DNA from 4 places in the Nitratireductor sp. J20-h4 genome. Region 2 is predicted to be linked to each of the others. Evidence: predicted binding sites of a transcription regulator. Region 2 holds the regulator's gene; each other region holds the start of a gene.
What was found. The regulator LexA, encoded in region 2, represses DNA repair genes until DNA is damaged. The targets are predictions, from matches to a motif close to TGTTCNNNNTGTGTTCNG.

Region 1: the regulator LexA is predicted to act here: its motif matches at 782-799, upstream of ACT2B0_RS20765 (YifB family Mg chelatase-like AAA ATPase).
Region 3: the regulator LexA is predicted to act here: its motif matches at 1,219-1,236, upstream of ACT2B0_RS07920 (single-stranded DNA-binding protein).
Region 4: the regulator LexA is predicted to act here: its motif matches at 975-992, upstream of ACT2B0_RS19275 (ImuA family protein).

The regions. Positions count from the first base shown of each region.
Region 1 is NZ_CM165557.1:4,287,903-4,290,100, forward strand. It holds gene gshB (glutathione synthase) at 1-711, shown strand, start outside; gene ACT2B0_RS20765 (YifB family Mg chelatase-like AAA ATPase) at 896-2,198, shown strand, end outside.
Region 2 is NZ_CM165557.1:1,792,860-1,795,057, reverse strand. It holds gene ACT2B0_RS08765 (phosphate ABC transporter ATP-binding protein) at 1-734, shown strand, start outside; gene lexA (transcriptional repressor LexA) at 946-1,656, shown strand; gene ACT2B0_RS08755 (ComEC/Rec2 family competence protein) at 1,756-2,198, opposite strand, start outside.
Region 3 is NZ_CM165557.1:1,628,414-1,630,611, reverse strand. It holds gene ACT2B0_RS07930 (hypothetical protein) at 1-99, opposite strand, end outside; gene ACT2B0_RS07925 (VOC family protein) at 184-603, opposite strand; gene ACT2B0_RS07920 (single-stranded DNA-binding protein) at 614-1,102, opposite strand; gene ACT2B0_RS07915 (hypothetical protein) at 1,368-1,646, shown strand.
Region 4 is NZ_CM165557.1:3,990,652-3,992,849, reverse strand. It holds gene ACT2B0_RS19275 (ImuA family protein) at 1-952, opposite strand, end outside; gene ACT2B0_RS19280 (Y-family DNA polymerase) at 1-15, opposite strand, end outside; gene ACT2B0_RS19270 (metallopeptidase family protein) at 1,152-1,574, shown strand; gene ACT2B0_RS19265 (NUDIX hydrolase) at 1,571-2,053, shown strand; gene ACT2B0_RS19260 (DUF1737 domain-containing protein) at 2,020-2,198, opposite strand, start outside.

The sequences.
Region 1 (2,198 bases), 2.0 Mb from region 2:
CTTTCCGAGGTCGACGTCGTGCTTCTGCGCCAGGACCCTCCGTTCGACATGAACTACATCACCACCACCCACATCCTGGAGCGCATCCATCCCGCCACCCTTGTGGTCAACGATCCGGCCTGGGTGCGCAACAGCCCGGAAAAGATATTCGTCACCGATTTCCCCGACCTGATGCCCGAAACGCTGATCACCAAGGATCCGCGCGAGGTCGCCGCGTTCCGGCGCGACCATGGCGACATCATCGTCAAGCCGCTCTACGGCAATGGCGGCGCCGGCATCTTCCACCTGCACGAAGCCGACCGCAATCTTGCCGCGCTGCTGGAAATGTTCGGCCAGATGTTTCGCGAACCCTATATCGTCCAGCGCTACCTCAAGGCGGTGCGCGCCGGCGACAAGCGCATCATCCTGATCGACGGCGAGCCGGTCGGCGCCATAAACCGGGTGCCGGCCGAACACGATTCGCGTTCCAACATGCATGTCGGCGGCCGGGCCGAACATGCCGAGCTGAGCGAGCGCGAGCGTGAGATCTGCGCGCGGATCGGACCGGCGCTGAAGGAACGCGGCTTCATCCTCGTCGGCATCGACGTGATCGGCGGCCTGCTGACGGAAATCAACGTCACCTCGCCGACCGGCGTGCGCGAGGTCAAGAATTTCGGCGGCGCCGACATCGCCGCCCTGTTCTGGGACGCGGTCGAGACGCGACGGACCTAGGCGGTCGTGTTGCCGTTCCGTTCAGGGCGATGCAACCGTATGCAACCCCTATACACGCAGAACGCTAGTTCGTTCTTGTAATGTTCTTGCGAGCCATGGCCAATTGTGCTTAATTTGGCGCGAGGGCGGCACCCGGGCAAACGTACCGGTTGCATGCCGCTCCCGTGGTCGGGGAGAAGCGGAGATGGTTTCGCGGGTCAGCACCGTCGCCTTTCAGGGCATCGAAGCGGTTCCGGTCGACGTTCAGGTGATGATCGCGCCGGGCAAGATCAACATGCAGATCGTCGGCCTGCCCGACAAGGCGGTGGCCGAGAGCCGGGAACGGGTACAGGCCGCGCTTCATGCCTCCGGCCTGTCGATGCCGCCCAAGAGGGTGACGATCAATCTCGCGCCCGCCGATCTGCCGAAGGAGGGCAGCCATTACGATCTGCCGATCGCGCTCGGCCTGATGGCCGCGCTCGGCGCGGTGCCGGCCGACGCGCTGCAAGGGTTCGTCGTGCTCGGCGAATTGTCGCTCGACGGCACGATCGCGCATGTGCACGGCGCGTTGCCGGCCGCGATCGGCGCCAACGCCCTGGGCAAGGGGCTGATCTGCCCCCACGCCGCCGGCGCGGAAGCCGCCTGGGCCGACAGCGAGATGGAAATCCTGGCTCCGCGCAGCCTGATCGCGATCGCCAATCATTTTCGTGGCTCCCAGGTCCTGTCGCGTCCCGTCGCCGAAATCCGGTCCATTTCGGGGACGCTGCCGGACCTTGCCGACATCAAGGGCCAGGAGACGGCAAAACGCGCGCTCGAGGTCGCCGCGGCCGGCGGCCATCATCTCTTGATGTGCGGACCGCCGGGTGCCGGCAAGTCGATGCTGGCCCAGCGCCTGCCCTCGATCCTGCCGCCGCTGGCGCCACGCGAATTGCTGGAGGTCTCGATGATCCAGTCGATCGCCGGCGAACTGGCCGAGGGACGCCTGTCGGATCGCCGGCCGTTTCGCGCGCCGCACCATTCCGCCTCGATGGCGGCGATGGTCGGCGGCGGCCTGCGGGTGCGCCCGGGCGAGGTGTCGCTTGCCCATAACGGCGTACTTTTCCTCGATGAACTGCCCGAATTCACGCCCGCCGTGCTGGATTCGCTGCGCCAGCCGATCGAATCGGGCGCGGCGGTGATCGCGCGCGCCAACAGCCGCGTCTCCTATCCCGCGCGCGCCCAGCTTGTGGCGGCGATGAATCCGTGCCGGTGCGGGCGCGCTGGCGAGCCGGGCTATCGCTGCGCGCGCGGGCCGCGTTGCCGCAGCGACTATCAGGCGCGGATTTCCGGGCCGCTTCTCGACCGGATCGATCTGCGGATCGAGGTGCCGGCGGTGTCGCCGCAGGAGCTGTTCCACATCAGCGGCGGCGAGACGAGCAAGACCGTCGCCACCCGTGTCGCTGCCGCGCGCGCGATCCAGCGCGAGAGGTTTGCCCGCCTCGGTACGAAGGATATCGCGACAAACGCCC
Region 2 (2,198 bases):
TTGCCTACGGCGCCCTCACCGCCTTGTCCGACGTCACCTTGTCGATCCCGCCTGGACGCATCACCGCGCTGATCGGCCCGTCGGGCTGCGGCAAGACCAGCCTGCTGACCTGCCTCAACCGTTTGATCGACCTGATCCCGGGCGCCAGGGTGACGGGCCGCATCCTTGTGCGCGACACCGACGTGCTGGGGCGGGATGCCGACCTGCTGCGCTTGCGCAAGCGCGTCGGCATGGTGTTTCAGAAACCGAACCCGTTTCCGTTCTCGATCCGCCGCAATTTTGATATCGTGTTGAGCGAGTTCGGCGTGCGTCGGCGAGCCGACCGCGAGGCGCGCATCGACGAGTGCCTGCGCGCCGTCGGCCTCCAGGCGGAGATCGGTCACCGGCTCGACATGTCGGCCTGCGCGCTGTCCGGCGGTCAGCAGCAGCGCCTGTGCATTGCCAGGGCGCTGGCGACGCGGCCGGAAATTCTGCTTCTGGACGAACCGTGCAGTGCGCTCGACCCGATGTCGACGATGACGATCGAGCGCCTGCTGCTGAAACTCAAGGACAGCGTCACGCTGGTGATCGTCACGCACAATCTGTCGCAGGCAAGACGGATTGCCGACCGGTGCGCGCTGTTCTGGACGCGGTGCGGGACCGGCTATCTGCTCGAGCACGGCACGATGGCCGATCTGTCGGAACGGCCGCAAAACCAGGTCACGGACGACTATCTCAACGGACGAGTGGCGTAACGCCGGGTCGTACACCGCCGAGCGCCCCGACACCGGACGCCCCCCGGCCCCGCGGGCATCGCGCTGACGGGCAGGTCGTGCGCAACTGGCCGCCCGCAGCCCTTGCCGGCGTCCGCCTCGGACATTCAACGGTCGGACACTTGCGGAACAAGGTGAGAACAGATAGAGTTTGTTCTGGTTTTGTTTGTCGATGATTCCGCTGGGGGCGACCATGCTAACCCGAAAACAACACGAACTGCTGCTGTTCATCCATCAACGACTGAAGGAGACCGGCATCCCGCCCTCCTTCGACGAGATGAAGGAAGCGCTCGATCTGGCCTCCAAATCTGGTATCCACCGGCTGATCACCGCACTGGAGGAGCGCGGCTTCATCCGCCGGCTGCCCAATCGCGCCCGCGCGCTGGAAGTGCTGCGCCTGCCGGAATCGATCTCGCCGGGGCTCGGGCGACCGCGCAGCTTTTCGCCGAGCGTCATCGAGGGCAGTCTCGGCAAACCGAAACCCAAACCGGCCCCGCCCGTGTCGGACAATGACGATGCCGGCGGCGTGTCGGTGCCGGTCATGGGGCGGATCGCCGCCGGCGTGCCGATCGACGCCATCCAGCACCAGACGCACGCGATCACCGTGCCGCCCGACATGCTGTCGGCCGGCGACCATTACGCGCTCGAGGTGCGCGGCGATTCGATGATCGACGCCGGCATTCTCGACGGCGACACCGTCATCATTCGCAGCGCGGCGACCGCCAATCCCGGCGACATCGTGGTGGCGCTGGTGGAAGACGCCGAGGCGACCCTGAAACGGTTTCGGCGCAAGGGCGCCTCGATCGCGCTCGAGGCCGCCAACCCGGCCTATGAGACCCGTATCTACGGCCCCGATCAGGTCAAGGTGCAGGGACGGCTGGTCGGCCTAATCCGCCGCTACTGATTTTTCCCCGGCGCCGGGCGCGCCGGGCGGGTTTCGGCCGGAGCCGGCCGGTCCGCGGCCGCGTTCCGGGCCAGCCATCCCGTTGCGACGGCTGACGGCTCAGGTCTTGCCGCCCGTGGCGTCCTTCCCGCCTTTGCGTTTTTTGTCCTTCGTGCCTTTCTTGCCGCGTTTGTAGGGCGCGAGCCCGCGCGCTTCGCGCGAGAATTTGCGGTGCGCGAACCATGGCCGTTCGTTCCGCGGCAGGGCGAAGCGCGCTTCGGCGCGCAGCGGTTCTTCGCTCGCGCTGGCGCCCTCGGTTCCAACCTGCTTGAAACGCACCTCGAGACTGCCGCGGCGGGCGAGATCGCGGGCCGTCACGACAAGAACGTTTCTTGCCCGGCACGGATTGGCGGCGGTCGCGTCGGCGATCACGATCACGCTCGCCCGGCCGCAATATGGCGCGGCCGCGGCCTGGGTTTCGGCGTGCACCACCATGGCGCCGCGTGGATCGACGGCCTCGCAGGTCGCAGCGTCGCAGACAAAGCGCGGGTCGGCGCCGGCCT
Region 3 (2,198 bases), 160 kb from region 2:
GTCGAAGCGATAGGTTCCGTCGGCGCGCGGCGAGATGTCGACCGCCGTCACGTCGGCCTCGCCGGCATGGGCGAACCCGGCCGCCGCCAGCAGGGCCATGCAACACGCGGCACAAAAATGTCGGATCGTCGGCATGGCGCCGTTCTTGCGCCAGGGCGCGCTCACGTACCAGTCACGAACGCGTCAGGACGTCGCCGCGCTGGCCAGAGGATGACCGGGCGCGAACTCGATCAGGTCCCACTGATTGCCGTAGAGGTCGGCGAACACGGCGACGGTGCCGTACTCCGCGACCTTCGGCTCGCGCACGAAATCGATCCCTTGGCCGAGAAAGCGCTGATGGTCGCGCGCGAAATCGTCGGTCTGCAGGAACAGGAAGACGCGGCCGCCGGTCTGGTTGCCGATCGCCGCCGCCTGCGCCTCGTCCGACGCGCGACCAAGCACCAGCGACGTGCCGCCGCCGGGCGGTGCGACGACCACCCAGCGCTTGTCCTGTTCGGGCTGGTGCGTATCCTCGACAAGGTCGAAACCGAGCTTGCCGCAATAAAAGGCGATGGCCTCGTCATAGTCGCGCACCACGATCATCACATGCGCGATGCGCTGCATCGGCGGCCGATCAGAACGGGATTTCGTCGTCGAGATCGCGCGAGAATCCGCCGCCGCCGCCGCCCTGGCCCTCGTTCGGGCTGGATGCGCCGAAATCGGAGCCGCGCGCGGCCGGGGCGTTATACTGGCCGCCGCCCTCGCCCTGCCCGCGCGAATCCAGCATCTGCAGCTCGCCGCGGAATTTCTGCAGCACGATCTCGGTCGTGTAGCGGTCGTTGCCGGTCTGGTCCTGCCATTTGCGGGTCTGGAGCTGGCCCTCCAGATAGACCTTCATGCCCTTTTTCAAATATTGCTCGGCGACCTTGGCCAGATTGTCGTTGAAGATCACGACATTGTGCCATTCGGTGCGCTCGCGGCGCTCGCCCGACTGGCGGTCGCGCCAGGTTTCGGAGGTCGCCACGCGCATGTTGACGACCGGATCGCCGGAATTCAGGCGGCGGATTTCCGGGTCAGCGCCCAGATTGCCCACCAAAATCACCTTGTTGACGCTTCCCGCCATCACTTTATCTCCACGCTCGTCCGCCCGGGACATTTCTGATCGGCGCGTATTCTATCCGATCGCCCCGGCCGACGCGCCCCGGCGGGGCAGATTCCTTGCGCTGTCCACAAGGGTTTCGTTCCTTGTTTGTTCTAAACCGTTTCCGACCCGGTTTCAACCATGCGCCGGCGCCCGCCGCACGGGACGCAAAATGTGAAGCGGCGCGCTCTTGGCAGCGGCGGCGCGCGCGCTTATGTCGAGGCAAAGCGTGAGCGGAGCCGAAATCATGTCGCGACCCCTGATGATCGCCGTTCTGGCGGCTTTTGCCGCCGCCGCGAGCCTGCCGGCCGTGGCCGGACCGGACGCAGACACGGCCGATAACGGCCTGCCCGGCGTCGAGCGCCCGCAAGGCGCCGGCGCCACCGACGCGCCGTTGCCCGAACCGGACGAGGCGCTGCCGGTCGGCTCCACGCCGGGTTCGTTCAAGGTCGGCGACTGGGACGTGACCATTTCCGGCAGCATTTCCTACGAGATCGGCACCGGCGGCTACCGCGACGGCCGCTGAGGCACCGGCAACGGGCGGCCGCCCTGCCGGTCGTTCGGGCCTCTTGCTTGCCCCGGTTCCTGTCGTCCTCCGTTTCGCCCCCTCGACACCACGCAACAGCGGCTCACGCCGGACCCGATGTCAACGCGCTTTTGCGCGCCGGCCACGCCCGGACTTGCTGCGCGCACGCCGCCCGGCTCGACTGCACGGTTTTCGGCAGCACGGTTTTCGGCAGCACGGTTCGACGATGGCGCGCTTGTCCCGATCGCACGCCACACCACCGGCCTCGTCGCGCCCTGGCCGTGTCAGCCACCAAATCCCGGCGGTTCGCGTGCGCCGCCGCACGGCCATCGCCAACCGCACCCTGCAAGAATTTTCCGATCGAGGCCGACAGCCAACGACGGAACCATGTTTGGGCCGGATTTAGGCCGGAGAACGCCTGATCCTGCCCGCAGCACCAGAATCGGGAAACCCGGCCGCGGCCGGCCTCGCCTCGCCAGCCGACACGACGCCGCGGCTCGACGCGTGACCCGTCAAACTGCACGCCTTCGCCCGCCACCACGCCCGCAAGAG
Region 4 (2,198 bases), 2.2 Mb from region 2:
GCGATGGCTGACCAGGAGCGGCGGACGCCGCGACGGCGGGCCGCAACGCCACGACCGCCCCTCGCGCTGCCGAAGAATCCGGTCGGTGGCCAGATGCGGGAACCAGAGCGCCAGAATTCTCTGGCCGGATTTCGCGGAAGCTGGATTCATCGGGGTTCCACTCCAGAACGAGCCGTCCGGCCGGGGCGGCGCGGCTTTTGGTGACGGTGACGGCGAAGGCGGGATGGCCGATCGAGGCCGCCACAGGACCGGACACGGTCGAGCGCGGGGCGGCGGGAGCGGGCGCGACCGCGATCCTGATCGGGGCGGCCGTCGGTTCGGCGGTTCCGGCCTCGCGGATCAGGAAAACCGGCCGGTCCGCCTCCTGGGCCCGGCGGTGCAGGCGCCGGGTGGCGGTCAGATCGAGGCGTGCCGGATTGCCGCGCAGTTCCAGCACGATCGCGGCGAAAGCCCGCTGGCGGGCGGCCTGCTCGGCGATCCACAGCGCGTCCCTGGCCTCGTTCGGCGCGCACAGGAAGAGATCGCCGGCCGGCAGACCGCAAAACCGGCGCAGGCCGGGCGCGTAGGGAAACCCGGCCTCGCGAAAAATCTCCGCCGTGCCGATCCAGCACAAAGCATTATCCCGCTCCATTGGTGCGGCCCTGCGCAACAGGCCGGTTAGACACAGGGCAAATCCCGCCACCGCGCCGGCGTCGCGGGTCTGCCGGCCATGGATCTCGACCAGGGCGGCGCGCGGCAGGCCGCTGCCCAGGGCGGTATCGAAGCTTGAAGCACCGGTCGGCAAAAAGGCGGACCCGAAACGGGTTTCCCGTCTGGCGGCGGGGCCGTGACGCAGCACAAGGCCATCGTCGTTACCGGACCCTGCCAGCCTTTCGGGCAGGACACCTTCGATCCTCGCGATTTCCCGACGCAAAGCGACAACAGTCTCCCGCGCCATGGCGGGCTTGGCCATGACAGTCGCTCCAAAACCATCTTGTTCCTGTTATGTTCTTATGGATTCCAGAGCCCGCCCCAAGAGTCAAGCAGGGCCGATAAGAATTTATTCCGCACCGGCGCACAGATCGGGAAATCCCGAATCCGCAAATCCCGCGCCACGGGGCCCCTCGCAAGGCCGGAAACAAAAGGCTATATGGCGGCCAAAGGACAAAAACATGGCCCGCATCTACCAGACCCGCGCCTGGCACGATCAACTCTCCCCGTCGGTCGACGAGATGGAAATCCTGGCGCTGGAAGCCTATGCGCATCTGCCGGCGGACTTTCGCGCGCTGACCGGCGAGATCGTCATTCAGATCGCCGAGTTTCCGACCGAGGAGATCATGGACGATCTGTCGCTGGAAACCCCGTTCGACCTGCTCGGCCTGTTCGAGGGCCGCGGCATCGCCGAGCGCTGGAACCCGGCCACCGGCGAAGGCCCGAACCGCATCACGCTCTACCGGCGCGCCATTCTCGACTATTGGGCCGAGAACGAGGAAACGCTGGGCGACATCGTCACCCATGTGCTGATTCACGAGCTCGGCCACCATTTCGGCCTGTCCGACGAGGACATGGAAAAGATCGAGGAAAGCGTGGCGTGACGCGGCCACAATCCCGACCGTCGGCGCGGCTATTGGTGATCGATCCCGGCGGCCGTGTGCTTTTGTTCCGCTTCGTCTATCGTGACGGTCCGCGGGCCGGTTTCAGCTTCTGGGCCACACCCGGCGGCGCGCTTGAACCCGGCGAGAGTTTCCAGGCGGCGGCGCGACGGGAGCTGTTCGAAGAAACCGGGCTCGACCTGGCCATCGGTCCACAAGTCCATGCCCGCACCAACCGGTTCGATCTGCCCGACGGCATGCCGGTCGTGGCCGAGGAGCGCTTTTTCCTGGTGCGGGTCGCCGAAAAGCGGATCGCCGGCAACAATTCCGACGCGCGCGAGCGCGAGATGATCGCGGACCGGCGCTGGTGGAGCGCGGCCACACTTTCCCGGACCGCCGAAACGATCTTCCCGGAAGAGCTCGCCGAGCTGATGCCGCGGCTGCTCGCTCAATACTCCCCGAGCTTGATGCCGGGCTCGTAATCGAGGCCGTCGACCTCCTTCACCACCGCCTGGCCGCAGCGCATCGTTCCGCTGGCGGCGTCGAAGGCGTAGGCGGGCGAGCCGTGCAGCCGCCAGCCCTTGTTCAGCGCCGCCGTAACCTTGTGGCAGAAGGCGGCGTCGTCCG